DNA from 4 places in the Bacteroides sp. BFG-637 genome. Region 2 is predicted to be linked to each of the others. Evidence: riboswitches for the same ligand, from Rfam matches in the RefSeq annotation. Region 2 holds a riboswitch; each other region holds the start of a gene.
The links. Region 2 has a riboswitch for cobalamin ahead of NXX38_RS25520 (anaerobic ribonucleoside triphosphate reductase). Riboswitches for the same ligand answer to the same signal wherever they lie in the genome.

Region 1: it holds a riboswitch for cobalamin, as region 2 does, so the genes downstream of both, NXX38_RS05420 (DUF4465 domain-containing protein) here and NXX38_RS25520 (anaerobic ribonucleoside triphosphate reductase) in region 2, are expected to answer to the same signal.
Region 3: it holds a riboswitch for cobalamin, as region 2 does, so the genes downstream of both, NXX38_RS26245 (IS1595 family transposase) here and NXX38_RS25520 (anaerobic ribonucleoside triphosphate reductase) in region 2, are expected to answer to the same signal.
Region 4: it holds a riboswitch for cobalamin, as region 2 does, so the genes downstream of both, NXX38_RS26225 (TonB-dependent siderophore receptor) here and NXX38_RS25520 (anaerobic ribonucleoside triphosphate reductase) in region 2, are expected to answer to the same signal.

The regions. Positions count from the first base shown of each region.
Region 1 covers NZ_JANUPD010000002.1:1,259,247-1,267,126, reverse strand. The annotation lists gene NXX38_RS05425 (PKD-like domain-containing protein) at 1-954, opposite strand, end outside; gene NXX38_RS05420 (DUF4465 domain-containing protein) at 1,022-1,990, opposite strand; cobalamin riboswitch at 2,150-2,342, opposite strand; gene NXX38_RS05415 (hypothetical protein) at 2,569-2,811, opposite strand; gene NXX38_RS05410 (hypothetical protein) at 2,857-3,339, shown strand; gene NXX38_RS05405 (hypothetical protein) at 3,764-4,231, shown strand; gene NXX38_RS05400 (hypothetical protein) at 4,228-4,482, shown strand; gene NXX38_RS05395 (hypothetical protein) at 4,497-4,871, shown strand; partial or broken gene NXX38_RS05390 (zincin-like metallopeptidase domain-containing protein) at 4,931-6,620, opposite strand; gene NXX38_RS05385 (hypothetical protein) at 6,626-7,234, opposite strand; gene NXX38_RS05380 (hypothetical protein) at 7,318-7,494, opposite strand; gene NXX38_RS05375 (glucosaminidase domain-containing protein) at 7,507-7,880, opposite strand, start outside.
Region 2 covers NZ_JANUPD010000002.1:6,445,989-6,453,868, forward strand. The annotation lists gene NXX38_RS25505 (2-aminoethylphosphonate--pyruvate transaminase) at 64-1,152, shown strand; gene NXX38_RS25510 (MFS transporter) at 1,254-2,657, opposite strand; gene nrdG (anaerobic ribonucleoside-triphosphate reductase activating protein) at 2,772-3,230, opposite strand; gene NXX38_RS25520 (anaerobic ribonucleoside triphosphate reductase) at 3,308-5,701, opposite strand; cobalamin riboswitch at 5,744-5,938, opposite strand; gene NXX38_RS25525 (HU family DNA-binding protein) at 6,711-7,223, opposite strand; gene NXX38_RS25530 (DUF4248 domain-containing protein) at 7,474-7,725, shown strand.
Region 3 covers NZ_JANUPD010000002.1:6,645,351-6,653,230, reverse strand. The annotation lists gene NXX38_RS26280 (Crp/Fnr family transcriptional regulator) at 1-232, opposite strand, end outside; gene NXX38_RS26275 (MATE family efflux transporter) at 246-1,601, opposite strand; gene NXX38_RS26270 (putative transporter) at 1,753-3,438, opposite strand; gene NXX38_RS26265 (hypothetical protein) at 3,949-4,305, opposite strand; gene NXX38_RS26260 (Panacea domain-containing protein) at 4,655-5,206, shown strand; gene NXX38_RS26255 (hypothetical protein) at 5,199-5,636, shown strand; gene NXX38_RS26250 (hypothetical protein) at 5,665-5,823, opposite strand; gene NXX38_RS26245 (IS1595 family transposase) at 5,829-6,743, opposite strand; cobalamin riboswitch at 6,902-7,056, opposite strand; gene NXX38_RS26240 (ABC transporter ATP-binding protein) at 7,135-7,880, opposite strand, start outside.
Region 4 covers NZ_JANUPD010000002.1:6,636,222-6,644,101, reverse strand. The annotation lists gene NXX38_RS26230 (ABC transporter substrate-binding protein) at 1-904, opposite strand, end outside; cobalamin riboswitch at 1,029-1,240, shown strand; gene NXX38_RS26225 (TonB-dependent siderophore receptor) at 1,451-3,457, shown strand; partial or broken gene NXX38_RS26220 (DUF5074 domain-containing protein) at 3,454-4,614, shown strand; gene NXX38_RS26215 (hypothetical protein) at 4,635-5,681, shown strand; gene NXX38_RS26210 (DUF5074 domain-containing protein) at 5,714-7,018, shown strand; partial or broken gene NXX38_RS26205 (outer membrane beta-barrel protein) at 7,269-7,880, shown strand, end outside.

The sequences.
Region 1 (7,880 bases), 5.2 Mb from region 2:
AATATTGACACTGACTTCATCGACACCGGAAACAGCAATATTACGAGTGAGGGTTGCTTTTGTTATTTGATTATCGTATTTCACGGTAAAAGTAAGCGTGTGTTCTCCGGTTTTAGAGGGTTTGAAACCGTAAACCAAGGAATTGGCTCCCTCAATCGGTTGCCCGTCCAAAATCCATTGATAAGAAGGCTCGGCACTTATTGATACAAAGGGGCGGACAAACAAAGTACGTCCTAATTCTACGTATTTGGTATTATCCTCGGTGAAATATAAAGATGACGGAACTACGATTTCAATTGGAAGTTTATCGACAACCTCAATAGAAACTGTCTTCTCTGATTGTCCGTCTTCATTCGCTACAGTTAAAGTCAGTTCATAAGTTCCCAACTCATCTTGCTTGAATGTATAAGTATTTTCAGTTCCGACTTCGTTCCCGTTAAGAGTCCACAAATAAGTAGCTCCTTCTGCATTTTGAATGTCGGGAGTAAGGATATATTCACGTCCTGCGACAACTTTAAGCCCTATAGAGGGGGTTACCAATGAAATGACGGGCGGAGCCAATTCATTGACATCCACACGAATTTCTTCCTCTGTGCTGGCATCCCTCGTATCCACACGCAGGGTAACGTAATACGAACCGCATTCGTTGAAAATGTATTTCAATTGAGGCTCATCGGAAATGATACGACCGTTGCATTTCCATGAATAAACGGCGTAATCGACATTCTGATAGGTCGGCTCAATAACGACCTCTTTTCCTATCTTTACAACATAGATTCCGTCTTCGCTGTCCAATTCAATGACAGGAGGCACGGTCACGTCCTGCGATATTTCTTCGTCTTTGTTGCATGCAAATAGAAATATCGTCAAGGAGAATAAAAGCAAATACTTCATTATATTTATAATTTTAACGCTGAAATTCCCTTGAAGAAAGTATTTAATTTCAATCTCCATTGGGATATAATAAAAAGGGGCAAATACTTAGCATTTGTCGTTAAAAAGCATTTGCCCCAAATTCATGTTATTCGTTTACGGTTACATCAATATCGTCTATGGCAACGTAAGCAGGAGTGTTCAATCCGTATGCGCTTGAATCGCTTCCTTTAAAATTGATAGCTACAGTACATACGCTGTCACCTAAACCGCTTAAGTCCACTTGGCTCCAACCAGTACGGATTTGATTGGCCAAGCCTGATTCTGCATCCTTACTGGAATCGAAGTTTGCCAAATAGTATTCTACTTCCTTACCTGTAGGTTTACCCGTCGCATCCAACGCAACAAATACCACCTTAAACCATCCTTTTTGTGCCGACAAAGAGCCTTGTGTAAACGAGTTGCCATCCTTCATGACCAAGTAGGTATAAGTTGTATTGCAGACCCATACACTGTTGAATTTGCCATATTTCGGTGTACCCTTAACTGGCTTCTTTGGAATTTCGACTTTATATCCGGTTGCATTGGTCAAGTAAATCTTGGCGCACTTGTCATAGGTTGCTCCCGCATCATTGTATGAATCGCTATAACCGAAAGCAACGGCAAAATTTTTACCGCTATGACCGCCATTCTTATCATAAACGCTACATTGATTCTCATAATCACCCTGTGTCAGATTATGGAAATTAGAGATGGCAAAACCACCATTCCAAAACTCATATTCCCAAGGCTGTCCGCTTACCCATTCTTGTTCCAAATAGTTAATCGGGAACTGAATGTACGTACCGGTTTGCCCGATTTGAGTGATGTAGCCGGTCGTTACCTGCTTGCCGTTGGCCGTGGCAGAATAGAGATTGTTTCCATACTGGTCAGAAGCCATTACGCTGGAAGGTACGTTATCAAAATTGATAAGCGCATTGGTAGAACTTATCGCGCGGGTTTGAATCGCACTCTCCTCATACGGAGCAAGGAAGTCATCATCGGACGAACATCCTGTGAACACTGCGGCGGCCATTGCTACAACAGCCATTGCCAAGAATTTAAGATTCTTTTTCATAACTCAATTATTAAAAGTTAAACAAAAAAGTTTAATTACACATTCGTTTTCCTTGCGATAGATTTGCAACGAATGAGAAATCGGTTATCAAAAAGAATATTAGGTGTCTTTGGACGAGCCTCTGTTCATTTTAATCTAATGCCAATTATCCCGTGGTCACTAAATCATATCTCATCAAGCAGGTCTTCTGGCTCATCCCGCTTATCGCGCCTTCCCAGCTTTCACCAGTGGCAAAGAGTGCGATAAACTTTAATAGGACTTACAGCTGCGAGTACAGCTCCGGATTTTCACCGGGATTCCCTTTTAATTCCATTCGACGCTTCGATTGGAAACTTGACTGGTGCAAAGTTAATGGTTATTTTTTAATCTCGTTTCTTTTTCCCTAATTTTTATTTCAAGAAAAGATTATTTTATAGTGCGAATTGTATTTTCATGCCAACTAAACATTTATAACAACTATGAATAGTCCTTCCCCTTTATGAATAATAACATTTCTCAATTATGGCTTTTTCTCATCTCACGTCAGCAATTCTCTTCGGAGAGGTTTTCTATGCAAAGGTACAGCGTGCGTCCGGTCGTCAAGTACCGCTTTCGCTAACGGTTCCCGGATATTCTTCACGGCAGCCTTCCGCAAATCGAAGATGGGCTTTTAGCCCCCGTCTCGTTGCAGAACAAAGCCGGTCGAGCCGGGTTTTGCCCTTGCACTCGGCGGTTGGGTATTCCGTTCCATCCCGTACACTGTTTACTTGCCTTATCCGTCCTTTTTCCGCTGTCAGTCCTGCATAAAAATCATTCCCCGACGAGAAGCCGAAGAGCTTCAAGAAAAGGGAAACAAGAAAATGTTTGACAATCTAAAATTTACAATTATGCACAGCAGGATTTTTCAAATTTCAACGGAGCCGATAGACAAAGAAAACTATCTGAATGAGGACACACTCCAGCAAGGAGACGGGAGCTTCTATGACTATTGTTCAGAAATAGACGAGGAAAACCGTAAAGAGGATATTGCCAATTTGGTCAATCATGCCTTACCCAACGGAATGTTCGAGCTTATATCCGATGACACCATGCGCTATAATGGTGGAATAGAGCAATGGAAAGAGGAGTATGTCGCCAATATCAAAAAGAGAGCGGATGCTCTTACGGTAGATAATATGTTGGAATGGGGTTCGACCTATTATCTCAAACAGGCAGTAGAAAATCCGTTGGATGTCGCCTATCATTTCTATTTGGATGGCGACGGCTGCCAGTCTTTTGCCGAACAGTCCTTTGCGTTTATGGAGTTTGTTTGTAGGCTTGAACCGGGAACGATACTCTACATCGGAGGAGTTGTTGATTATCACTTCTGATGATTGTCCGAAACATTGGCAATCACCCGCCTCAAAAGCGGGTGGTTGCTCTCTTTTTGCACAGGCTCCCCGATTACTTTTATAACATACTCTGCCGAGTTTCCGCCATCGGCTTCCCTGCCGGTATATTCCTGTTTTAAGGGTATAATCCCTTCACAGCCCCGACATACGCCGCAGATCTGTTTTCGTGTGCAAAGGTACGGTGGACGAACATGGTTCAAGTACCGCTATCGCTACCTGAAATAAAATTTGACGACAACTTTCCGTAATCGGAGATAACGGTATTTCATAAAATTTCATCGCAGGTTCCTTGTCCGTCGTTCTTGTATCCCCCGTTTGGAACGCACATGAAAACAACCTCTTTGGGCGAAGTCAGAAGACTTCAAGAAAAGGGAAATAAAAAAAATCACTAAATCAAAAGACAATGAACAAGTACGATTTCATCAAGCAAGGCAACCTCCTTTATCGGCACACTGCCGATAACGATGTAGAATGTCGAATTATCTCAACTCCCGAAAAAGTGGATAGCGACAGTATTATTTTAGTCGCAACAGGTTCTTCTGAGATTGAAGTTTTGGCATCGGAGCTATCACCCATTGGCTCATCGAGAAGCCACAAAGAGGAATTTCTGCGCTGGAAGAAAGAGCGTGAAGCCGAGGGCATGGAGTTTTTCAGCCGGTTGTCCGAAGTCATGGAAACAGACAGCGGTTTGGCTGTAGGCGATATGGTGGCGTTTACAAACGACTATGGGGTGGTGTTTGGCCCCAAAGAAGTATTAGCTTTCAGAAAGCCGTGGAATGGCGGTAGATGCGTATATATCGACAGTGATGCCTATTGGTTTCCAGACCGTCCCGGACAGCTTACTATCCTAAGCAAAGGAGGTGCGGAATGACAACAACCGGCATACTCAAACGACTTTGCGGCAATATTGCCGCAGGTCGTTTCAACTGGCAAAAATACTGCACGCCACAACTTTACTTCGGGTGGGAGATTTGTGTTACCCCTCTGCATTGCTCATACGGACAGATAGGCTATACCGTTAATTTCCCTTATACCAATATACCGGAAGTGGAATACGATTGGGAAATGGGCAAACTGACCATTGACGGCGAGAAGTGGAAAAGTTATTTGTGGAACGAATAATAATAAATATCAATATGGCACAGAATTTTTATACCAAATGGCAGAACGCTATCCTTGCAGATGCAGGAGGCTATGTTTCAAAAGAGTATCGCAGTTTCCAGACAGCATTGGTACGTGAGATTTCCAAATATGCAACGGCGGTCGGTGCACAGGTGGCATCCAACTTAAAAGGACATTATGATACCTCATGTTTCATCGAGCGCAACGGCAAGTTCGTTTACATCAGGCACTCTTCCACGTTGGCCCGAATGGGCGGCGGCGTAAGAGTTGAACTTGATTCGTTTCTGATACGGACAGCCCAACACGCAAAAGACTACAGAGGAGGATATAACCAATATTGTGACATGGCAAATTTGCAGTCCATGATGGATGATTTACTGAAAGAATAAAAAAACGAAAACAAGAAAAGATGCGGAGCCAACCGGTTCCGCATCTTTTCTTGTTTTCCTTACCGGCGCATACCGCCACCGTATTCAGCCTCTTGTAGTTCTGCCCGATACTCTTCCAGTTCGTTCAGCTTCTCGTTCACGGCTTGCAAGTTAGCATCCAACCCGATATTGTGGTCGTAAGGGAAACGATGCTGCGCGACCAGCCCGGCATTGGTGGGCTGCCCGACATCAAGCGTATCGGATTCCTTGTTATATTCGACATACAGCACGTCGCCGTTCGGCATCTCGAAGGTCGGAATCTTTTGATGCGCCAAAGCGGAGAACTGTTCCACCGCCATCTCCCTGGCAACCTCTTTTATCGTCTCTCCGGCAATATCGACACCGTAACGCCGGATATGGTCTCGGATTTCCTGCTCCGTGAATTTCAACATCACCTCGTAGGTTCCCCCCGACACTCCCGTTGTACACGACAGCAAAATTCCCGTCATCGACAATAAGGCTGTCACCCTTGTTGTTCGTAGCCGACGGATAAGTATATTTCTCGTTGATACCGTTGCCGTCATAATACTCCTTGGCAAGCGTAAGCAACCCCTCATAATCACCTTTGTCCCTAAGTTCGTCAAGCTGCCTCGTATCATCCGAGGACTGGAGATAAACGACAGAGGAATAATAAATCTTCTCCTTTGCCGCCACTCCATTCTCCTGCTTCTCACCGACATTCTGTTCCAACTCCTGCGCTATCTTATCCACCCTTTGGGTAATCATTGAAGTCGCTTTCTTTACATCCAGAAGCGTCGTCTTAATGAACTGCGGCGATTCCTTCAGCTCATCAAGCCAACTTTTGAGATACGCGCAACTGTCCTCCTTGATATGCTTGGTCATGCCATAACGCTGTGCGACCAATGCGCTGCCCAATTCCGCCACCAGTTCCTCACGGGCATACTCCGGGGAACCGAAGGCAGTCGGCTTGAATCGGTCGAGAACACCCTCCGCACCGGTCGAGTGTGTCATTTCGTGGAACAGCGTCCCATAGAACGACTCTCCCGATTTGAATTGTTCCTTTTCCGGCACGATGATTTCATTGTTCGAGATTGAATAGTAGGCTTTATCCTGATATTGCGGTGTAATCGGGCAAATCCACAGATTGTCCCGTATCATCGTATCGACAGGTGCGAAACTGAAATGCTCGCCGTTCTCAATGGCCGGACGCGAGTTTTCCCGCTCCAGCTTTTCCCATAGCTCCGGCCTCGCTTCCTGCAAATTGGTCTGCGCGACATTGAAGACACGGAACACCTGCATCTTCGGATAGACATTGTACTGATTCTTTTCTTCATCGGACAACTTCTTGTAATCGTCATACTTGATTTTCTCCCTGGTTTCCTTATGGATGCAAGTGAACGTGGTGAGCATGACCGGAAAGGACTTCTCGCCACGAAGCACGGAGACACGGGGCAGTTCCTCCCCATCCTTGCCGGGCTTGTTGAGCCGCTGCACACAGTCGAACGTACAGAAACGGGGAATCTTGTACCCCTCTTTCTCACAGTGAAGGAGCAACATAAAGGCATTCATCCCGTTGTACTCGCGCCCGTGAAGGTTGCGGGGCCACTGCAACGCACCCTCCGTAAACCAAGGCTTTTTCCAGTCCTTGTGGATGCCCTCGATTTTCTCGATCATCATTTCGGCGAACAGGTCGAGTGCCTTGTCCTCGCTGTTCGGCCCGTCGGCATTTCTTTTTCTGTAACCGGCCATAACCCTTACTGATTATAGTTAGACGAATCCGCCACATATTGCGCCAGTTCCTCCACCTTGCAGGAGAGGTTGACCTTCCCGTTGTGCGCCGACAGGTTCATTTCACCTCTGGCATCCACCTTTACACCCGGCTGCAGCCACTCATCGCGCTCCTTGCCGAAACAGAAGAAGCGCACCCACTGGTACTCGAAGCCGTCATCGACCTTCTCCGCGCTGAACGCCGAGAATACCGTGTACGGCTGGTCTTTCTTATCCCTTTTTTCTTCGATGTTCTGGCCGGTCTTGCCACGAAACACCAGTTCGCCCTTGACGGAATCCGCATTATCCGTAGCGGCATGGCAGATTTCATCGGCGAACAGGTTGAAATAGAGCTTGTCGCCCCGACGTTTGAGATACATCGTACCCCTCACTTCCACACGGGAGCCGTTCCGATAACCGGCGGCTTCTTCCTGGTTGCCCTCCCTGCGGACATCCACCTCGATAGTGTGCTGGCCACCAGTCGCCGGAATCTGTACCCGGAGTGGAAATGCCAGAAACTCTTTATCTTCTTTGTTCTTGCGAACCGACGCATCGCGGCCGATAACGCCGCATACCGTAACATTACATTTAATCATTTGTTTTTCTGTCTTTAATGATACATGGATCATCCGACAAGTGATACATGGGTTGATTGATGTTGAACTGTTGGAGGGTACAGTCAGTCAGGTGCGCGTATCATCGCCCAGACAATCCATCCGGCGATGACTAATTGCACGCCCACGACAACGAACGTCCCGATCCACCCCAACAGCAGGTAGCAGAACCGGACGTGCAAAGCAAGGATGGAAACTCCCGCCAGACACTTGCATAGCTGTATCATCACGCATTTTATCATATCGCCATGCTTTTATCTTCGCAGGTTTTCCGTCTGTCCCTGTTGCCGGGACATCCCTTGCTCGAAATTCTGAGAGGCCGCTTCCGACAGGATAACCGTATTCAGCATACCGGTTACACGCATCCGCTTGGCCTCTTCCGTGAGTGTGCCGTTGTTCAACGTGGCAGACAACCGGCTCAGCTCGGAAGCGGTCAGCTCCCGTGAGACACGCAGTTCGCCATTGTCCGCATTCAAGACAGCCTTGCCGTTCTCGCCGATAGTCAGGTCGCAGTTCTTCATATTCGGCAACAACGGCTTCAGGTCAATGGCACGAAGATCCATCATAGCAGATATGGCCGCCTTCTGTTCCTCTTCGTTCCGGTTGTCAATCTGTGTGGCCAGCAGCA
Region 2 (7,880 bases):
CGCACCCAACAATCAGAAAAAAACAAAATCATTTATTTATTCATTTCTAAAGAAAACATCATTATGAAACCATATTTGTTATTAACTCCCGGACCTCTAACCACCTCTGAAACAGTAAAAGAAGCCATGATGACCGACTGGTGTACGTGGGACGAAGACTACAACCTCGGCATCGTTCAGGAACTCCGCAAAGACCTGGTTAACATCGCCACTAAAAAACCGGAAGAATACACCTCCATCCTTTTACAGGGAAGCGGAACCTATTGCGTGGAAGCCGTTTTGGGCGCCACCATCACCCCGAAAGACAAACTCCTGATTTGTAGCAACGGAGCCTATGGCGACCGTATGGGCAACATTGCAGAATATTACCACCTCGACTACGACATGCTGGCTTTTGAAGAAACAGAGCAGGTATCAGTTGAATATGTAGACGATTATCTTAGCAATAATTCCGATATCACACATGTCGCTTTCGTTCATTGCGAAACAACGACCGGTATCCTGAATCCGATCAAAGAACTATCCCACATCGTCAAGATGCACGGTAAAAAGCTGATTGTAGACTGTATGAGCAGCTTCGGAGGTATCCCCTTAGATGTAAACGAACTCGGTATCGACTTCCTGATCAGCAGTTCCAACAAGTGTATTCAGGGTGTACCGGGATTCGGATTCATCATCGCCCGCCGTTCGGAATTAAACCATTGCAAAGGAGTGGCACGCTCTCTTTCTCTGGACATCTACGACCAATGGGAAACAATGGAAAAGGGACACGGAAAATGGCGCTTCACTTCACCGACACATGTTGTTCGTGCTTTCAAACAAGCCCTGACGGAATTGATTGAAGAAGGAGACGTAGAAGCACGTTACCAACGTTACTGCGAAAATCACCGTATTTTGGTGGAAGGTATGCGTGCACTCGGATTCACAACATTACTCGAAGATGACATCCAGTCGCCTATCATCACTTCTTTCCTTTATCCGCATGAAGGATTCGACTTCAAAACATTCTATTATGCACTGAAAAATAAAGGATTCGTGATTTACCCGGGAAAGATTTCAAAAGCAGATACCTTCCGTATCGGCAACATCGGTGATGTGCATCCGGAAGACTTCCGCCGTCTGGTAGAAGTCATACGGGAAACGAAATACTAGAAAGTCAAATCTTTCAAGTTCATCTTGAATGATTACTTACTAATATGTTGTATGATGTTCCTGCGAAGTTCTGAAAGACTTAATCCTCTTTCAGGACTTCATTATTTTCTTTTCAGGGTGGAAGGCTGCGATAGCCTCAAGCTACTGACGATGGCTGCCACAACGGCAAACCCACTCCCCACCATCAGGCAAACAGCCGTGCTCCGGCTATGAGTGACAAAGCTGAAAAGCAATGCAACCAATGTTGTTCCGGTGGTCTGCCCCAACAGGCGGGCCATTCCCAGCATCCCACTGGCCCCTCCCGAACGCTGCGTAGGAGCGGAAGAGATAATCGTGCTATTGTTCGGCGTCTGAAACAATCCGAAGCCCGCACCGCATAACATCAAACGCAGGATAATACTTATATCAGATGATTCGGCAGTCAGGCTGGAAAGCGAGAAAAGTCCGATGGCAAACAGAGCCATCCCGATACTTCCCAAGATACCGGGGTGAATACGCTCCACGAGATACCCTGCCAATGGAGCCGTGACCAGCGTAGCCAACGGCCACGGAGTAAGCAAAAGTCCGGTCATCACCTCACTGTGTCCTAAAGTGTTCTGCAGGAAAAAGGGCAGGGAAACCATTGCCGACATTTGAGCGATAAAGGAACAAATGGAAGTCAGGATGGACAACCGGAAAATCGGAATCCGTAACAGGTCGAGTGGTAGTAACGGGGTAGTCTGCGCCAGTTGTCGGCGCACATAGTACGTGCCGACTACAGCCAATACAACCAGTTGGATGAAAAGAAAATCCATTTCCTCGTGATGGGCGAATCCGTCCAGCGTATATATAAGCAGACCGAAGGTTACCGCATTCGCTATGGCGCTGATATAATCAAACTTGCGTTTCGAACGTTCCTCCTGCCTTGGCAGATGTTTGATGCCGAGAAACAATGCGGTAAGTCCCAACGGAACATTAATAGCAAATAACCAGTGCCAGCTGGCAATAGAAAGAATACCGCTCGCCACAGAAGGTCCGGCGGCAGCCGATATGGCAACAACCATCGCATTAATCCCCATTCCCCGCCCAATCTGGCTCTTCGGATAGATATAACGTAGCTGTGCCGTATTCACGCTGGTGATGGCAGAAGCACTGAACCCCTGAAAAATACGGGCGACGGTTAGCGTCCAAAACGAATCGGACAAGGCACAGATCAATGAAGTGATGCAAAACAGCCCGATACCCGAAAGAAAGACTTTCCGGTAACCGATGATTTCACCTAAAGCGGAAAAAGACAATAGCGATATGACGATGGCCAACTGATAGCCGTTGATAATCCAGGTTGTTACTGCGGGAGAAGTCCCAAAATCATGCGAAAGCGTGGGTAGTACGATATTGACGATGTTAATATCCAATACCGACATACAAAGAGCGAATCCGACGGACACCACTGCCCAAATCCGTTTAGGCATCGGCAATCCGTCAGTTTCCTCTATTTTTTGAGTTGGATTTATTGATTGTACCATAAAAACTTATTCTTGTAAGTGTAGTCGTTCCTCCCGGAGGGATTTGTAAAGGTAAACAAAACAATGACAGAGGTGTTTTTGTTTCCTTTGAAAAATAAGTTTTTTTAGTGCAGTTTATTTCAGTTTCAAGATCCGTTGATTGCTGCTTCCCCTGAATTCCAGATACGGAGAGAAAAGAGCCTGCTCGAAGCGTCCGTCCACCAATACGTCTATATAATCAAGGGCAGCGCTCAAGCGGGGGTGTGCCTTGATTTCTTCGTAGCTATATCCTGTATAGCACCACACATTCATCCCCGTCTCCTCTTTCACCCGTTTCAGTAAAGGCAGAAACTCCTCCGGACGGAAGAACGGATCACCACCGGAAAAAGTAACACCGTCCAGCAAAGGATTTGCCTTGATTTCACGGATGATGGACTGTATTTTTTCTTCCGTCAGTTCTTCCCCCGCCCCCGGATTCCAGCTCTCCGGGTTGTGGCAACCGGGACAGTGATGGGAACATCCGGCAAGATAAATAGAGTACCGGATGCCTTCACCATCAACAATCGTTTCAGGATAAGTTCCTAATAAATTCACTTCTTAAATTGAAAATTGAAAGTTGAAAATTAAAAAATTAAAGATAGAAGCCTATTAGTGAGGCCATTTTCAACTCCTTACAGGTGTTTTACGCGGTCTTGTTCTTCTGCCCGCTTGGCAGAGTTCCAAGAACTTAAATCGCCTGTCAGGTAACCGGTTATACGGCGCATACGAAGGATGCTTTCACTCTGGCACACCGGACATTTATCGAAGATAACCCCCTTGTAACCACAGTTATGGCAAGTATCTACCGGGTGGTTGATAGAGCCGTAGCCGATCCCCTCGTCGTGCATCACTTTCACAATCTTGGCGATGGCACGTACATTCTTCTGTGCTTCACCGTCCAGCTCTACATACGTGATATGTCCGCCGCGCGTAATGGCGTGGAACGGAGCTTCACACTTGATTTTCTCAACGATGCTGATCGGTTCTTTCACGTCTACGTGGAAAGAGTTGACATAATAGTCGCGGTCTGTCACTCCGGGGATTTTTCCATATTTCCGACGATCCATTTTAGTGAAGCGTCCCGAAAGTCCTTCGGCAGGAGTAGCCAGAACGGAGTAGTTCAGGTTATATTTCTCTTTATATTCGTTTACCACTTTATTCATTTCCATCACAGCTTCATACAACGTGTCCCATGCTTTCTGGTTGTGTCCGTGCCCTTGGCCGTAGAGAGCCACCATCGCATTGTGTCCGCCGATAAATCCGATTCCCAGCGTACCGCTGCGCAATGCGTCACCCACCTGTTCGTTCGGGTTCAAATCCCCGCCGCCTTTCCACACATTATTTCCCATCATGAACGGGAACTGACGTGCCAAGGCCGTACGCTGATACTGATAACGCTCGTAAAGCTGATCGGCTACAAGAACCGACATAGTATGTACGGATTCGATGAAAATTTCTTTTGCCTTCTGTTCAATGGCATCCTTGTTGCGTTCATCCTCTATCAGGTTTTCCGCCTTGATGCGGGCTTCGATAGCCAGTCTCGGCATATTCAGCGTAGTGAATGAAAGATTGCCACGGCCTAAAGAAGATTTTTCTCCTGCCACGTTTTCAAAAACACGGGTACGGCAACCCATCGTCGCCAATTCGTAGATGTAACGTTTCGGATCGTCCGCTTTCCATTTCTCGTTTTGGTTGAAAGGTGCGTCGAGGAACATGAAGTTCGGGAACAGCGCTTTCGCCGTAGTCTGGCAAGCCTTCAACAGCAAGTCGAAGTTGGGAGCTTCGTAACGGTCAGTCATTGCCTCTTCGATGTTTTCCGCTTTCATTGCTTTCTCAAAGTCTTTCTCCGAGTAAGAAACTCCGTCTTTCACCTTGAAAATCTGGATCGGGAATACAGGCACTTCGCCTCTTGTGCCCAATCCTTCAATGGTAGCTTTCAGCAATTCTTCGATCACCATGCGACCTTCTGCAGAAGTGTCGGTACCGTAGTTGATGGAGCTGAATACCACCTGATTACCGCCACGTGAATGCATCGTGTTGAGGTTGTGGATAAATCCTTCCATTGCCTGATGGGTATCTTTGCGGGTCTGCTGATAAGCTTTCTCAACGATACGGGCAAGGTGTTCCTTGTCTATAATGATTTGTAAAGCCACTAAAGCGATGCGCAATGTTTCGCGTTCGGCTTCGGTGGACTTGATAGACGGAAGATATTCTTTAATCAATGTGCGAATGGATTTCTCATCGGCCTGATGTCCGTTTTCCATGGCGACATAGAAATTGATGAACGATGCCAGATGCTTGCGGAAAGATTTGGCCACACCTTTTGCCATGAAGAAATCGAAAGCAGGAATTGCCTGTCCGCCGTGTTGCTCATTCTGGTTCGTCTGGAAGATAATGGTAGCCAGCGTAGCATAACTCTGGATGCTTTGCGGGGTACGGATACTGCCGTTCTTTGTGCGGAAACCGCGTTCAAAGAGGTCGTCCATATCATATTGGATACAGGTTGTCGTCTTTGTCGGATAATAGTCCAAGTCGTGGATGTGAATATCTCCCAACTGGTGTGCTTCGGCAAAACGTTTCGGCAACAAGTATTTATACGTATAATCTTTGGTTACTTCGGAAGCGAACGTCATCATCTGGCCGGCAGGCGTGTGACTGCTCATGTTGGCATTGCTCAAGTTGACATCGTTCTTGTCGATAGCAACGATGCCGTCCATCACTTGCTTCATCTGGGTTTTCTTATCGCGCTCCGTATTCCGCCATTCGCGATAAATAATATATTTCTTCGCTACTTCCGGGCGTACTTTCATCAACGACTTTTCTACTAAATCCTGAATCTCTTCTACGGTAATAGTAGGAGTTGTAAACTGACTGATTACGTTCATAGTGATGTCAGCCACCAACTGCTGCTCATCCTGAAAACCGGTTGCACTGAATGCCTTACTGATTGCATTCTTAATCTTACTGATAGAGAAATCTTCTCTTTTACCATCACGTTTGATGATACAAATTTCCGCGTAGTTCATAACTTTAACTCCCGAAAGCTTATTAAATTAAAAATTGAAAATTGAAAATTAAAAAATTCCGGCAGGTCTTCTGACTTATCTCTCCCTCGCAACACCTTCCCACACCGATGTCGATGCAGTGGCATATTGTGCGGATTCTTAGAGAATTACAGCAGCGGGTACTGTCGCCGATTTACACAGCGTTCCCTCATTGACTAAACCTCTTTTAGCTCCGAAACCGGATACAAAGATAGAAGATTATCTAATAGCTTGGTTAGCTTTTAACATTAAATTTTGGGAAACTTTTCTTTCTCGCTGATATAGAAAGTTTTCCAAAACGGAAAACTTTTTTCTGATTTTAACGCAAGAAGTATTCTGTTTTCATTCATCTTTTTTCCGGAAAACAGACATCTCACAGGACACCTATCCCCTATTGCAGCTACAAAAGTGGGAAATTATTTTCTTTTGTTCTATACAAAATCAAAGAAATATTTCTGCCTTTTAAAAATTACTACTGATTTTTTCTTTTTCACTATGTTTCCGAAAAAGGATTTTCGGAATACGAAAAAAGAAAAGCTGCCTCGTTCATTCGAGACAGCTTTTCACTTATTCCTTAACCTTACGTTTACTCTATGAATGGCTACACGTTTTTACCTGTTACGCGAGCTACGTGCGGGCGACACGTCTTACATATTTACGCTATTCGGTTTCATACCTTTTTCAGATACGCCAACTCTTTTCTATCTGGCTAGTCCTTTTCTATCTGGCTAGTCCTTTTCTACCTTACCGTTTCTCCGGTGGCGGAAACGCAAAACTGCTTCAAGAATATCCAGCAACTTTTCCAATAATAATCTCATCCGTTTTCTTTTAAAGGTTAATAATCCGTTTTAAATACCTGTCACTAATTAATTACTATCTTTTTCCAGGCACGGATTACACAGATTAACACGGCTACTTTGCAGCAATGACAACACTAAAGACCGTGAAATCCGTGTAATCCGTGCCTAAATTATTGTATAAACAAATTCGGTTAAGCGGCCGGATCCGGAGCTTCGCCTCCTCCGCCACCAGGTTCGTTGCCGTCATCCGGGTCTTTGTCAATGACGTCGTCGGCAACAAACGAACCCGCTACATCCTTGATGTGCACAAATTCCACTCCAGTGGTCAATGCGCGGGTAGCACTTCCGTTAGCGGCACGGGTGTATTCAGGGGTAAACTGACAACGCAATGAAGTGATCTGCGAACTGCTGACCTTACTCTCCAACTCCACTCCTTTTCCTCCTGCTTTGGCAATCATAGTAAATGTCCCCAAGCCTTCGAGGCGCACCGTGCGACTGTTGAGCAACTGTTCACGCATCACCGACATCAGGTTACGAATCACGTTATGAACATCACCCGCCGTCAGCGAGGCTTTTTCTGCAATCAATTCCGCCATTTTCTGCGTATTGACCATTTTCCCGAATTTCACCAGACGGGGATAATAAAGTTTCTGTCCTTCCTTGTTGGCAAGTGTTGCCTGATAAGGTTTGTAAATTAATGGCATACTATTTTCCTTTCTTTTTTGATTGATAAATAAATAACTACTGTCTGTAACCGATTACGAAGACAAAAGTACACGAAGAGAAGAAAGCAGGGAAACACGATGTTACAACCCGTCGCAAGAGAGAACAGACAAGCACAAATTGACACGATTCATGCCTGCAAAGGCTTCTGTACAAAACAGAACCAACCGGCATAAAAAGGCGTACCTTTGTATGAGTTCATACAAAATAAACCTCTAAAAAACAGTCAATATGAAAACAGAAACAACTCCAAAAGCAGAAACAGAAAGCCGTACCCGCATACAATCCTATAGCAAAAGCCAGCTGGCCGGACTTTACCTGCCTCACATACAGTCCGCCTCGGCACGACGCACCCTCCGTAGTTGGATTGCCAAGAATACCGCACTGCAAGCCGCACTCGCCCAAACCGGATATAGCGAAAAAGCCATCCTGCTCACTCCGGCACAAGTAGGACTATTCTTCAAGTTTTTAGGAGAACCTTGAAACGACTCTTTTATAAGGAAATATCATTCGGACAAAGACAAAACAAGGCAAAAACAAGGCAAAGATAAATAAGGCAAGACCAAACAAAGCGGACATTTCATCACAGATCACGCGAATCAAATTATAACTTGCTGATTGCTGTTATAAAGAATCCA
Region 3 (7,880 bases), 200 kb from region 2:
AAGCAGCTTCTCCGTCTGAAGCAAACCAGATGGTAGTGTCCACTCCGTCTTTATGATAATAGGCTCGCCATATTCCTGTCTTGATAAAATAAAGATTACAGTTCTTTGTCCCCTCGCGTACTATTAAATCTCTCTTTTTGAAATGCACCTCTTCCATACAGTTCAGTAGAGACTGTACATCGGTTTTTGATACCTTGTATCTATCGCAAAGTTTTTCAATGAATGTTCTCATATTGCAAAGATACTTATCGTCGGCAGACAATGAAACGATCTTTCAAATAAATTCCGAAAATATAGAAAGTGGTTAATAACTCTGCCAATGGTACGGCTAGCCAGATACCCGGTGTACCCAATACCGGAGGGAGCGCAAAGAATCCGATCAACATAAACACTACTCCCCGGAGAAGAGTGATAATTGTTGCCCGCTGACCTCTTTCGACACTCTGGTAATAACCAATGCCAATCATGTTGACGGCAAAGAAGATGAATCCTGCTCCAAAATAAGGAAGCCCGTTTACTGCTATATCGAATGCAGCGTAACTGCGGTCAATGAATAGCGAAACAATGTCACGACAGCATAGTACGGTAAGAATGAAAAAGCTGATACCGCAGATTAAAGCGGTCCGAATGGCGAGATGCAGTGTCTTTCGTACACGTTCGGGCTGTCCGGCTCCGAAGTTATAACTGATAATCGGTTGTGCGGATTGTGCAATGGCATTATAGACCATGAAGATGATGGGGAAGAAGTAACAGGCAATACTGAATGCTGCCACTCCGTCTTCACCGAGATGGTGGATGAAAACGTAGTTCCCCAGAAACATCATACAGGCAATGGAGGCTTCACTGATAAAAGCAGAACTTCCCTGTTTAATCATATAGCCGATGTTGCGAAGAGTCAGTAACAGACTTTTGATACTTAATTTTATCCGGCATAGATGGAGGGTACGAGAGAAACGGAGGAGGTAAATCAGTGTCATCAGCCCTCCTACAACAGTCCCCAGACTGGTGGCAAAAGCTGCTCCCATCATTCCCCAACCAAATTCGAAGATAAATATATAATCCAGTATGATATTGAGTATGGCTGCAACCGCATTACACATCATGGCATAGGTGGGCGAACCATCCAGGCGGATGCAGAACATTCCTATATTTAATACTTCGTAGAATACGAGAAAAGGGATGTACCATGCCATATATTCTATGGCTAACGGTAATAACCGGTCCGAACTACCCAATAATCTGGCTAATGGCTCTATAAAATAAAGACACAGAGCAGACAGGATAAGTATGAGCAATGCGGAAAAAGCAATTGCCTGAGTGATATTAATACTTGCCACTTTGCGTTTTCCCTGAGATAAATGAATGGAAGCCACCACCGAAGCTCCCACTCCGAACATCAGTCCAATCCCTGCTGCAATCATAAAAAGCGGTGCAGTGATATTTACTGCTGCCAGTGCGTCACTGCCAATTCCTTTTCCTACAAATATACCGTCCGTAATAACGAACAGAGCCGAGAATACCATCCCAAGTACTGTAGGAATTAGTAACTTACGGAACAACGTGGAGATGTTCATACTGCCGAAATCAATACTATCTTTCATAACTTTCTACCTTTGTCATTGAAAATGGCGACAAAGGTAGGCTTATGAGAGGAGATAAAAATTACCAAATGGTAATTTTTGCTATATAGTAATAAGATAAGAAGAGGCACTTTGTTGATTCGTATGCTGATATGCAAGAAGTAGGGTATTATTATCCCAACGACAGAATCAATATTTGTGCCGTCAATACTCGCAGAAACATGGTGAGCGGATAGACCGTAGCGTAACCAACGGCAGGAGCATCACAAGAGGTCAGGTCATTGGAGTAAGCCAATGCCGGCGGATTGGTGGTAGAACCTGCCAGAACACCGATAAGCGTGAAATAATTCAGCTTGCAATAATATCGTCCTATCAATCCTGTAATCAGAAGTGGCAGGATGGTTATAATGACTCCGTAGCCTACCCATACATATCCTCCGCCATGAATGACTGTGTCTACAAAGCCTTCGCCTGCTCCCAAACCTACGCAGGCGAGGAAGATGGAAATACCGATTTCACGAAGCATCAGGTTGGCACTCATGGTGGTATAAGTAATCAACTTGTATTTCGGACCGAAACGGCTAATCAGGATAGAAACGATGAGCGGACCGCCTGCCAGTCCTAGTTTCACAGGTTGCGGGATTCCGGGAAATGCGAAAGGAAGACTTCCCAGAATACATCCTAAAGCGATACCTATAAAGATAGGAATCAGGTTCGGGTGATTCAAGCGTTTCATGGAGTTGCCAAGTACTTTCTCTGCATGAGCAACAGCCAGTTCGGAACCTACAATGGTGACACGGTCTCCCATTTGTAACTGTAATTGTGGAGAAGCTACCAAGTCTACTCCCGAACGATTGACGCGGGTGATGTTTGCTCCGAAGTTATTTCTGATTTTAAGTTGTGAGAGTGTTTTCCCGTTCAATTCCGGTTTAGTAATCAGGATACGGCGTGAAATGAGTTCTTTGTTCAGTTGTTCCCATTCCATTTTGATTTCCTTTCCGAAGAATACAGTGATTGCTTCCACGTCAATCGGGGTAGAGATCACTAATATGATATCCCCTACATGTAGGGTTGTCTCGGAATTAACCAATTCGGTTTCTCCACCTTCGCGGTGTTTGATGCGGGAAATGACAAATTTACGGTTCAGTAACGGGCGGAGTTCTTTAATCTTGATACCGTCTACCGATTCGTTTCTCACCTCGATGGAGATAGGGCGTACAGTAAGTTCCTGAAGATGTCCCAGACCGACTTCTGCATCTTTTTCTTCTTGAGCAGTATTGATGCGCAGGAGATATTTCAAAGCAAGCAGTGAGAGGATGATACCTACTACACCCAGCGGATAACTGACAGCATATCCTAAAGCAATTTCGGGAGCGTCTATACCATTCAAATCACTGTTGGCCTGTTGTGCGGCTCCCAGTCCCGGAGTGTTGGTGACGGCTCCGGACAGAATACCTACCATTGTGGTAATCGGAGTTCCGGTGGTGAAGTGCAGGATGATAGTAATGGTTACTCCTAATACTACTACCAGCATGGCCAGCATATTCAAGGTGAAGCCACCCTTTTTGAATGCCGAAAAAAAGCCGGGCCCCACTTGCAGGCCAATTGAGTAAACAAACAGAATCAATCCGAATTCTTTCAGAAAGTGGAGCAGGTGTTCGTCCAGATTCATGTTGAAATGACCGAATACGATTCCGACAAAGAGTATCCAGGTAACTCCCAGAGATACTCCCCGCACTTTGATTTTTGCAAGGATGATTCCAAACGCTATGGTTAGTGACAGAATCAGTACGGAGTGTGCTACTCCGCCGCCCCAAAGATTGGGGTAACCTTCAAATAAATTTCTTAGAACTTCCATTGTGATTATTATATGATGATATTTAGTTTGGCTAAAAAGTACCCCCGGAGAAATCACTTCTGCGGGGATACGCACACATTGAGCATGACGGTTTAATGCCGTCCTTTTGATATTTTAGCTAGAGAGAATTTATCCTCCTTCAATCATTTCCGATGTCATGACTACCCGATTATTTTTTTTACAGTCTGCCGTTTTCCTATCCCACGAGTAAAAACAGCTATTAAGGTATGAATGGCAGGTCTTCTGACTGACTCCCTTCCTGATTCCTTCCCGACCTTGACTATCTATCATACCCGGTCAGTGGTAAAAGTAAAGGCAGTGAATACTAAAGTTACACCGCATTGTTTATTATAACTAAAAGTTATACCGGAGGAAAATCCTCCGGTACTTAATTGGTTGCTAAGATAGCAAATTATTTCCGTACAAACAATTACTTTTTGGTGAATCCTGCCAAGAGTGTGCAGGCTCCCCAGATACATAAACAAACAATGAAACCCATAATGAAAAGATTTAAGGTTCGTCACGACCTACAACAGTACTACCATTTATCGTTATTTGAGTATTTCCTCCCTTTTTCAGTGGAAATACTTGTTGAACCCATCTATTCCCAATAGTAATTTTAACTTTAGAAGCATCAGGTTGAGCCGTAAAGCTTTCTTCATACCCTTGTTTACATTCTACGCTAGTGTTAAAAATCTTATCTCCATTGTCTGTACATTCGTAAATCCTGACTGTTTCAGCATAATTTCCCACAGTACTAGCATTGTAGACTAGCGTGTAAGTTGTTTCATCATCATCGCTTGAACACGCAGAGAACGTTAAAAACATAGCTGTAAGTAACAGCGTCATACTTAAAAACTTTTTCATAATCACATTTTTTTAGTTATACATAAGTGGAATAAAACCCTCCGTTCATTCAGCAATAAACACCTTACGTAAAACCATAAAAAAAGACGTAGTGCTACTGCCATACGTCATCAAGGCTCACCACAAGCCCACTTACTCAATGGCAGCGCACCACGCCAGTATATGACGAAGTACACTTTACCCAACGAGTAAGTTCATTTATAGCCGTGTTCTGTTATCCGAGGTGGTGATTCTGATGACGATTAGGCTATTTTATACACGTGAAAAATTGGATTTCTCCCCAATTTTTCGTATCTTTAGTGCAAAGATAGTATAAATCTTGCATTTCAAACTTTGAAAATTCAAAAAAATGCAAAGAATAAAGTACATTACTCATTTTAATTGTTTTAATTTGCAGAAAAAAGGAGGAAATATGAGGGTTACTTCCAGTTTACAAAAAATAGATTCCATAATGTTATCAAATTATATATTGAAACATTATGGTCCTATGTCGCATTTGAAATTACAAAAATTATTATTTTATTGCGACGCATATCATCTTTCTTATTTCGATCAGGAGCTTATTAGTGATAAATTTGAAGCATGGGTACATGGTCCTGTTAGTCGTAAGGTTTTTGATTCACTCAAGGATAAATCACTATTATATAGTGATATTGAATATATTAATAATGGCGAAGATGTAGACAAAGAATTTACATCATTGTCGTCTCTTCAACAAGAACTTTTAAAAGATATTTTGTCTAATCTATCAACGTGGACCGGAACAGAATTAGAAGCATCTACTCATAGTGAAAAACCGTGGCTTGAAGCTAGAATTGGCTATGGAGAAGCTGACCGATGCCATGTACTAATATCCAAAGATACAACTCGCGTTTTCTATAAGAAAGATTTACATGGTTAATTTTCGCAAGGATAAAAAAACGTTATTAAACAAGGAAAAGATTAGCGTACAAGACACAACTAAAACGCAAAATTTTAAAATCTCTTTTCAATATTTAGATACTTCACAAAAGTATGCTTCATCATTTAAGGACTGGCAAAAAGCAGGACTTTTAAGTTCTGCATTGAAGACCTTGCAAGGTTATTGTTGTTCACCTTTATTGGAACAAGTTGATGGACAAAAATTTGCGATATATGGTTCTTTCCCTAAGAAAGAACGAACTAAATTTGAATATCCACAAGGTGTTCCAGAAGATGCTAAGTGGGCTAGAATCCATATACTTAATCGGACTGTAATAATTGGACATGTTGTTGGAGACACCTTTTATGTTGTATTTTTAGATAAAACGCATAAATTTTATCTAACAGGGCGCGATGTTAATAAAAAATAAATTTGTTAGGATATAGAATGTGTCCTTTTTACTCTTTTTCGGGATTTGGTTTGCTCATTCCTAGCAGCGCTTCTTTTAGCTTATCTTCGGGTATAGTGAGAACGAAGCCTTGTATTTCATATACAGGTTTCCTCTTTTTCTTCTCCTTCTTAGGTTTGTCCTTCTTTATGTCTTTGTTATTTGCCATAATATCTAAGCTGCTGCATATTGCAAAAGTAATTCAATTCTTTCATTTCTGCTAATTTTTCGGGTGTTAAATCTGAAAACAAATTCGTCAACGTACTTTTGTAGATACTTCTTGCTGACATGAATATACGTACCTTTAATCGTTCTTTTGAAAACAGACCATGCGTTTTCGATTCTATTTGTTGTGACTTCGATAATCTCTCCGTCATCGGTTACTAAGAGCATCCCATAGAATTTCTTACTATGATCTACTGATAACTGTCCATATTCCTCTTCTAATCCTTTGTAGCTCCATCCGTCAGTGTAGATTGTGCTTCCTACTTCAACATTCTTCTTTACAATAGGAACTAGGGTACTTGCTTGGGTGTTCGGAACAACCATTGCGAAAATCTTCCCGTTTCTTTCCAAAGCACCGAATACAGGAACTTTATCCTTATAGCTACGTCCTTGACTTTTTTCGACTTTCTTATCTTTGTGGCGATTAATATTCTTTCCACCTACAAATGTTTCGTCAATCTCAACTTCACCGGATAACTTCTGATTGTTCTCTTTAGCCATTGAAACTCTTATCCTATGAAGCATATACCAAGCCGTTTTTTGTGAAATCTTTAAATCATCGGCTAGCTGATATGAAGAAATACCACCTTTATTATTGATAAGCATAGAAATAGCGTATAACCAATCTCTAAAATCCATTTTGGAATTAGCAAAGAATGTTTTAGTTCTATAAGTGAAGTACTTCCCAGTATTCTTGCACTTGTATTTACCGTTCTTGCATTTGTACACTTTAGATGTCGGATCGAATGGGGAAACCACTCCATCTTTCCATCTTATTTTCTCATAGAATCTAATTGCGCTTTCTTCATCGGGGAAGGAAGCTCTGAACTCTATAATGCTTTGTCTTTCCCTTCTCTTTTTCATAACGCTTATCTTTTAATCTGTTACAATATAGTGAAAATAAACGAGATATGCAAATAATATGGTAAATATTTTCGTAGAAGAATAGAAAATATTATCTTTGTATCAATACAAAAAAAGGATGCCATAATAGCATCCTTATAATTAAAAGTTATAGTAAACTAATGCGGTGTAACTTTAGTATTCACTGCCAAAGTAAATATCAAGAAGTTGAATAGAGTTTCACAGCAGCGGGACTGTCCGGGATTTACACCCGATTCCCTTTTAATTCAGATAGTTGATATGGCTATCTGAAACCAATTCGGGGGCAAAGATAGCGAATTTATATAGAACCCAAATGAATGCTACCTATTTATTTTATACACAGTCTGATTCTTGTCGGATATCTGTTTGTTTATTTGATGCGTACTCTCATCTCCTGCGCATCGAACGTGACTGATTCATTGCGGAAAAGTCTTTCTATATGTCCGCTGGTCACCATTTCCTGAGTAGGTAGTGTGTACATCTGCGGATTATCTATGAGCATGATGGAGTCGCAGAGCGATAAGGCGATGTCGAGGTCATGAGTGGAGAACAAGATGCATTTGCCCTCGTCCTGTGCCAGTTTCTTTAAAAGTAAACAGAGCTCGTAGCGGTTGGGTAAGTCCAGGAAGGCGGTCGGCTCATCAAGCAGGATGACGGGAGTATCCTGTGCAAGGGCACGGGCAATCATGATTCGCTGACATTCGCCATCGGACATTTTGTCCATTGTCTTTTCTGCATAACCGGACATACCGACTAGCTGCATAGCGTCGTCCACTCGCTTTTGGTCTTCCGGTTGCAGTTGACCGATCCAGTTGGTGTAGGGAGCACGTCCTAAAGCTACTACATCTTTACAGCGGAGATTGGCGATGCGTACTTTATCGGTGGTGACAAAGCTGATATTCCGGGCTAATTTTTCCGGTTTCAATGAAGCTATGTTTTTTCCTTGCAGAGTAATTTCTCCTGATTGAGGCTTTTCCAATCCCATCATAGCACGGAGCAGGGTACTTTTTCCCGTCCCGTTACGTCCCAGCAGGGCGACGAGTTGTCCGCCCGTGATTCGGGTATTTACGGTTTCCAACAGCGTGCGCTGTCCATATCCTAATGTCAGTTCTTTAA
Region 4 (7,880 bases), 190 kb from region 2:
TGCCTACATTAATCCAGTAGTCGGCCTTTTGTATCAGTTTGTAAGCCGTTTCCAGTCCGATGGGAGTGGAACTGTTAGAAGTGTTTTCTTTGTAGATGTAATCCGCACCTGCATCAGTTACCAATTGTGCCATGTAACTTTGTGTGGAAGGCATCACCCAACTGTCGTTCCACGGGGTATTGAACATAACGGTAGGACGTTGCTTGACGGAGTCTGTAAGTGTTTTTAGTGCATAATAGCGTTTGGGGATTTCTCTGAATATTTCCATTCCTTCCTCCCGCTTGTCCGTCAGCTCCGAAAGAACAAGCATCCATTCGGCTTTGCCGAGTGGTGATTCTTCCAGATACTCTCCCATATACAAATAGGGTATAGAGAGTTCTTTTAGTTTATCCGTCACAGCGGTTTGGGCATCACCTATTCCATATAATAATACCACATCAGGCTTTAGGCTGATCAATAGCTCGTAATTCATTTCCGGTCCCAGGTCCTTGATCGAATCTTTGTGGGCAAGAATATAAGGATTGGCAATGTAATCGATACCTGACACTCCGACAATTCTGTTTATTTCTCCCAACGCGTCGAGCATGGCAATGTAAGAAGAAGACATGCATACGATTTGTTTCGCTCCGGCAGGAATTATAGGTCCATTGAATCCGGCGGGCGCTTGTTCACCGTTGCGTGAAACGAAATAGGACATTGTTATGTCTTTAGCCCCTTGCCATGGATTCGTTATCTGTATAAGGGTGCTGGCAAAATTCTCTGCGCCTAGAATCTTGAATCCTGAAGCATATTCGGGGATATATATATTTTGCTTAAATACCTCCAGAGATGTTTTATTACGAGATATACAGCTTGCCAAAAAGAAGAGGCATAGTAATGCGATAGTTGAGATTGGAGATTTCACTTTTATACGGCTTTTAATTAGAAAAAATAATAGTGGATGCTCTCGGGGGCAAAGATAGGACTTATTATTAGTTTGTTTTTATTTTAATTCGAATTTTCTTCTGATTTATTTCTATTTAGTGTATATTTGCCACAGAAATTTTGGTGTCACTCGTCCGATGCTACGGAAGAGTGGTGAAAAGGGAATCAGGTGTAAATCCTGAACAGACCCGCTGCTGTAAGCTCCGCCAATAGTTTTCCTACAATACTCAAATCCACTGTCTCACTTTGGAGAGATGGGAAGGGCGTTAGGAAAATGGAGTAAGTCAGAAGACCTGCCAAAGTTGAATTCTTGAAACTTTCTGGGATTAGAGTTTGAAGAGTGCAGTTTTTTTATTCAAAATACATCTTTATTGATGATGTGAAGTTCCGGAAGGGAATAATATGCCTTTTTGAATGTGCCATTATACGGGAAAGAAGTACGTATATGTGTTTGAGTGTGTGGAAAATTGCATCCTTGCTGTAACCCTATGAAAGTTTATTATTTTAATTAATAAACAGGAGGATTATGTTCGGGCAGATTCATTTTAGGATATTTTGGATAGGATGCTTTTTGAGTATGGTTTCATGGTTGTCAGCACAAAGCAAGCTGGACAGTTTACATCATCTTAATGAAGTAGTAGTCACTGCTAAAATTAATAAGGAAGTGATTCCTGTTCAATCTTTATCAGGAGATAAGTTAGAAAAGTTGGCGGTACATTCAGTTGCAGATGCCATACGTTATTTTTCAGGAGTGCAAATAAAAGATTATGGTGGAATAGGTGGTTTGAAGACCGTTAATATTCGAAGTATGGGGACGAATCATGTCGGAGTGTTCTATGATGGCATTGAATTGGGGAATGCTCAGAATGGAGTTATTGATTTGGGGCGCTTTTCTTTGGATAACATGGAAGCTGTCACTTTATATAATGGTCAGAAAAGTGCAATTTTTCAGCCGGCAAAAGATTTCGGCTCTGCGGGATCTATCTATCTGCAGTCAAGAACGCCTGTGTTTCAAGGAAATAGAAACTATCATGTAAGAGCGACCTTTAAAACGGGATCTTTCGGAGTTGCCAATCCCTCTTTGCTTTGGGAACAAAAACTGAGTGAGAATGTGAGTGCATCACTTAGTACCGAATATATGTATACAACCGGAAAGTATAAATTTACTTATGCTGTAGCCGGGGGATATGATACTACGGCAGTCCGTCGCAATGGAGATGTGAATGCTTTACGTGCCGAAGGAGGCTTATATGGTAAAATGAAAGGTGGATACTGGCGTACGAAAGCTTATTTTTATAATTCGGAGCGTGGATATCCTGGTGCTGTTGTTCGGAATCGTTTCTCACATGAAGATCGCCAGTGGGATAAAAATTTCTTTTTTCAGTCTTCTTTCAAGAAAGATTTCGGTGGAGTATATAGTTTGTTGTTGAACACCAAGTATGCGTATGATTATTTGCACTATTTGGCAGATCCCAGAAAAGAGGAGGCTACTATGTATGTGGACAATACATATCGTCAACAGGAAGTTTATTTGTCAATGGCTAATAGGGTAACTCTTCTTCCTTTTTGGGATGTGAATCTTTCAGCGGACTATCAATGGAATAAGTTGGATGCTAATCTGACTGATTTTCCTTATCCCCAACGGAATACGACATTAATAGCAGCAGCTACTTCTTTACATTTTGAGCGTTTTAAGTTGCAAGCTAGTGTTTTAGGAACTTTCGTACAGGAAAATGTTGCTTCGGATACTACTTCAGCCGGGAATAAAATGGAATTTACTCCTACTTTCATGGCTTCCTATAAGCCTTTCAAGAATATTGATTTTAATTTACGTGCTTTTTATAAACGGATATTTCGTATGCCGACATTAAATGATTTGTATTATACATTCATAGGAAATATAAAATTAAAACCTGAATATACGAATCAATATAATGTAGGGTTTACTTATCAGAAATTATTTGCTGGAACGTGGCTGCAAGCTTTAAATGTTCAACTGGATGCATACTATAATGAGGTGGAGAATAAAATAATAGCAACTCCTACCAATAATTTCTTTCGTTGGACAATGGTTAACTTGGGGCTTGTCAAAATAAAAGGGGTGGATGTCGTTTTGCAGGGAAATTGGAAATTGGGTGATGATTGGATGTTTGATAGCCGATTGTCATATACTTACCAAAAAGCACAGGATTTTACTGATAAGCTGGATAAAGATACGTATGGAGGGCAAATAGCGTATATACCCTGGCATAGTGGTTCGGCCATACTGAATGCTGAATACAAATCATGGGAGTTGAACTATAGTTTTATATATACGGGAGAACGTTATGATGTTTCTGCCAATACTCCGGAAAATTATCACCTTCCTTGGTATACAAGTGATTTATCTTTTGCAAAGAATTTCAATTGGAAAAAGTATGATTTCAAGTTGGCTTTGGAAGTGAATAATATTTTTAATCAACAATATGAAGTCGTAAGGTCTTATCCGATGCCCGGAACTAACTTTAAATTCATTTTATATTTAACTATATGATGGTGAAGAATATTCTTTTGCATGTCTTGTTTGGAATAGTAACAAGTTGCTGTTTGTTTGCTTGTCGGGGAGAACTGCCGGTTTTACCTTCTGATGAGATAGAAGTTGGTAAGGATCCGATGGGGGGATCCGTATCAAAGGAATGTATCTTCTTAATGAAGGAAACATGGGGAGCAATAAATGTACGCTTGATTTTTATGATTGTACTACCGGTAAGTATCATCGCAATATTTATGCTGAACGAAATCCGTCTGTGGTAAAAGAATTGGGAGATGTTGGAAATGATTTGCAGATTTATGGGGATAAATTGTATGCTGTAATTAATTGCTCAAACTTTATAGAAGTGATGGATGTGGAAACAGCGCAACACTTGGGGCAAATAGATGTAACGAATTGCCGGTATATCACTTTTAGCGATGGAAAGGCGTATGTTAGTTCTTATGCAGGGCCTGTCGGAATAGACCCTAATGCACGCCCGGGAAAAATAGTTGAAGTAGATACGACTAATTTGGCTATAACCCGTGAAGTGGTGGTCGGTTATCAGCCCGAAGAAATGGTAATAAAAGATGGAAAACTCTATGTCGCCAATTCCGGCGGTTACCGTTTCCCGGATTATGACCGGACTGTATCAGTCATTGATTTGAAGACCTTTAAAGTTATTAAAACTATTGACGTGGCTATCAATCTTCACCGTATGAAGTTGGATCGTTACGGGCGTATATATGTGAGTTCGAGGGGGGATTATTATGGAACCGGGTCAGATGTTTTTATTATAGATACTCAAACGGATCGTGTGACAGGGAGTTTGGGACTTGCTGCCAGTGAGATGTGTATGAGTGGAGATTCTATCTATATGACAAGTGTGGAATGGAGTTACGTTACGGAAAGTAATACTATCACTTATACTCTTTATGACGTGAGACAAAAATAAAATAGTTTCTCACAATTTTATTACTGATGGAACAGAAACAGAGATTGCAATTCCATATGGGGTGGCCGTAAACCCAGAGACAAAAGAAATTTTTGTAACAGATGCAAAAAGTTATGTAGTGCCCGGATATCTTTATTGCTTTAGTCCTGAAGGAAAGAAAAGATGGAAAATCAGGGCAGGAGATATACCGGCTCATTTTGCTTTTACAACGAAAACATTTCAATAACTAACTGATAATTAATAAAAATGGAAAGGAAGATTTTAAGACTAACATGGGGCATTGCAGTTTTTTTATGTTGGGGAACTGTATTCACAGGGTGTGGTGATGAAGAAGATACTTTTGAAAATATAGAACCTACTCCTGAAGGGGCTACGGCCTATATCACTAAAGTTTTTGATTTTGTTCCGGCCGTAGGACAATTTACTAATTCGTTGCCGGAATATGAGGAAGGTGATACACAAGAGGCAATGAATGAGAAAGTGTTGGCTGCTATTGGTAATAATAAAAAAGGAATGATTTCGTTAGGAGGATTCGGGGGATATGTTGTGGTAGGTTTTGATCATACGATCGCCAATGTTGTTGGAAAACGTGATTTTCGAGTGCTTGGCAATGCTTTTTATTCTGCGGATAATCCTGATATCAATGCACCGGAGGGAGGAAGTTGTGAGCCGGGAGTGATCATGGTAGCTTATGATAAAAATCAGAATGGTGTGCCGGATGATGAGTGGTATGAAATTGCTGGTAGTGCTCACGAAAACCCTGCATTAGAATTATGGTATGATAAGGCTGTAACTGCTGGAAATGATGTGAAGACTTATCGAAACTATGAAATTACATACTATCGTCCGGAAAAAGAGCCGACCACTTCGGAAGAAAGGGAGAAATATATCTGGTGGGAAGATAATCAGGGAAACTCCGGATATAAAGTGAAGAATACATTTCACAAGCAATGTTATTATCCGGAATGGATAAAAGAAGATAAAATAACTTTTAAGGGAACTTGTTTACCTCAAAATGCTGTTGACGAAAGTGGGCAAGGTAGTTATTTTGTATTGTATAAATTCCGTTATGGTTATGCTGATAATGAATTGAATACAAAAGACGAGTCTGCTATTGATATAGATTGGGCAGTAAATTCAAAAGGTCAAAAGGTGCATTTACCCGGGGTTGATTTCATAAAGATATATACTGGAGTCAATCAGGGAAATGGGTGGTTGGGGGAATGCTCCACTGAAATATCAGGAGTTGAGGACTTACATATTTTAGGAGTTGATATTGATACACGTAAATAAGTAAAAAATAATTTATAATAATGAAGATAAAAATGAGAAAGTATTTAGTATTGGCAACTGTTGCCTTGAGTTTAGCTTTTGCAGCTTGTGATGATGAGAATAATGTGAACTCATCTGTATTGATTGGGAACGGATCGGGAAGTAATGTGTTAGCGCAGCTGGATACATTATACTTAGATGCTCGGATTGAAAATCTGTCAGGAACAATGAAATATCTGTGGACAGTAGATGGAAAAGAAGTGTCAACCGCTTCAACATATAAATTCTCACAACCTAAGACTGGAGAGTATGTTATAGGCTTGACTGTATCAGACAGTAACGGCGAGACCTTTCAAACGAATATGACTGCCAAGGTGGAAGGACGGTTTGGTAATGGCGCTTTTGTTTTGAATGAAGGAAATATGAGTAATGAGACAGGAACTCTGACCTTTGTTGATTCAAAAGGAATAGCGGTAGATAGTGCGTATTATCGGGTAAATCAGACTTTGCTCGGTAATGTCTGTCAGGACTTGTTTATTAGTGATAACCGAATTTATATACTTTCTCAGAATGGCGCAAAGAATGGGGGTGAAGGATTATTGACTATTGCTGATGCAGATAATTTGGAGAAAGTGAGAGTGTATAATAATACGACTTTATCTTGGCCGACTAACTTGGCTGTGGTAGGAGAAAATCTCTATATTCGTGATAACAAAGGAGTTTATATGTTAAATACTTCTACAGATGTTTTGACTTTAGTTGAAGGCACTAGCGGAGCTTTGAAAAATCGTATGGCTGTGGTTGGAGAAAAAACTTTTGTAATGGGGAGTAAAAAGCTTTTCGTGATTCAGAATGGAGTTGTTGTACATACGATTTCATTCGAAGGTGCTTTATCCGGCGTCGCTAAGGCGTTTGATGAAAATTTGTGGGTATCGTGTACAAGTCCGGCAAGTATTATAAAAATTAATCCGGTTGATTATACAATAATTGATTCTCATCAATTAGATGTCAGCATCGGTGCTGGCTGGGGAGTTGCTCCTGCCTTTTCTGCGAAAGATGATATTATTTATTTTAGCAATGCCGGCTTTAAGTTATATCGGCATATTTTCTCTCAAGATAAGACAGAAGAGGTTGCTAATATAAAAGATTATGTGGAAGATGCCGGCATATATTATAATAGTTTGGGAGTTGATCCAGTAAGCGGAGAAGTCTATTTTGCGACTTTAAAAGGATATGCAGAGTATAAAACAAATGATATTGCTATTTTGGATTTTACTAAGTCGCCGGTTTTGCAGACTGATATTAAAAATAAAAATAGTTTTCCTGCAGGAGTTTTCTTCACGGAAAATTTTAAGTAAAAAATATAGTTTATAATCTATTACGTTGAATGATAGAGGCTTCCTTGTCCGAGAAAAGAATGTCCTTTTAAGAAGTATATTTTTTGATTGGTAAGGAAGTCTTCTTTTTGTTTGGATATATTGTGACCTTGTGTGATTGGAATGTAATTAGTTTTAATAAAATGGATAAAGTAGTATGCTTTCAAGAAAACTCCTTAATTTTGTGTCATAATTTCGACAGAATTAAATATTAGACTTGACTACTATTGATATGAAAATTAGCAGACTATGCGGGGGCTTTTTATTAATCTTTTGCATGCATACAATAATGTATGCTCAACAAGTGAGAACTGTGCGAGGAAGAGTGCAGACTGTGGAAGCCGGCAGTAATGAGAAGCGGGCATTGCCATCTGCCAGCATTGTTATTTTGGCGAAGAGCGATTCTGCCTTTATCAAGGGGATAACAAGTGATAAGAATGGGCGTTTCGTTCTTAATTATCAACCGCAGAAGAAAAAGAAATACCTGTTGAAAGTCTCTTTTATGGGAATGCAATCTGTATACCGGGCACTGGAAGACTCTATATCGGTGAATATCGGTACAGTGGTATTGAAAGATGATGATATTCAGATTAGTGAAGTGACGATAACGGGAAAATTGCAGGAAGTAGTGATGGAGGGAGATACTACGGTTATCAATGCTGCCGCTTTTAAGACTCGTGAAGGAGCTTATCTGGAAGATTTGGTGAAGCGTGTTCCCGGATTGGTATATAATAAGAAAGATAATTCGTTGATATACAACGGACAGCCCATCAGTGAAATCAATGTAAATGGCGAAGCTTTTTTCGCCGGAGATAAAAAGACGGCACTCGAAAATCTTCCGGCG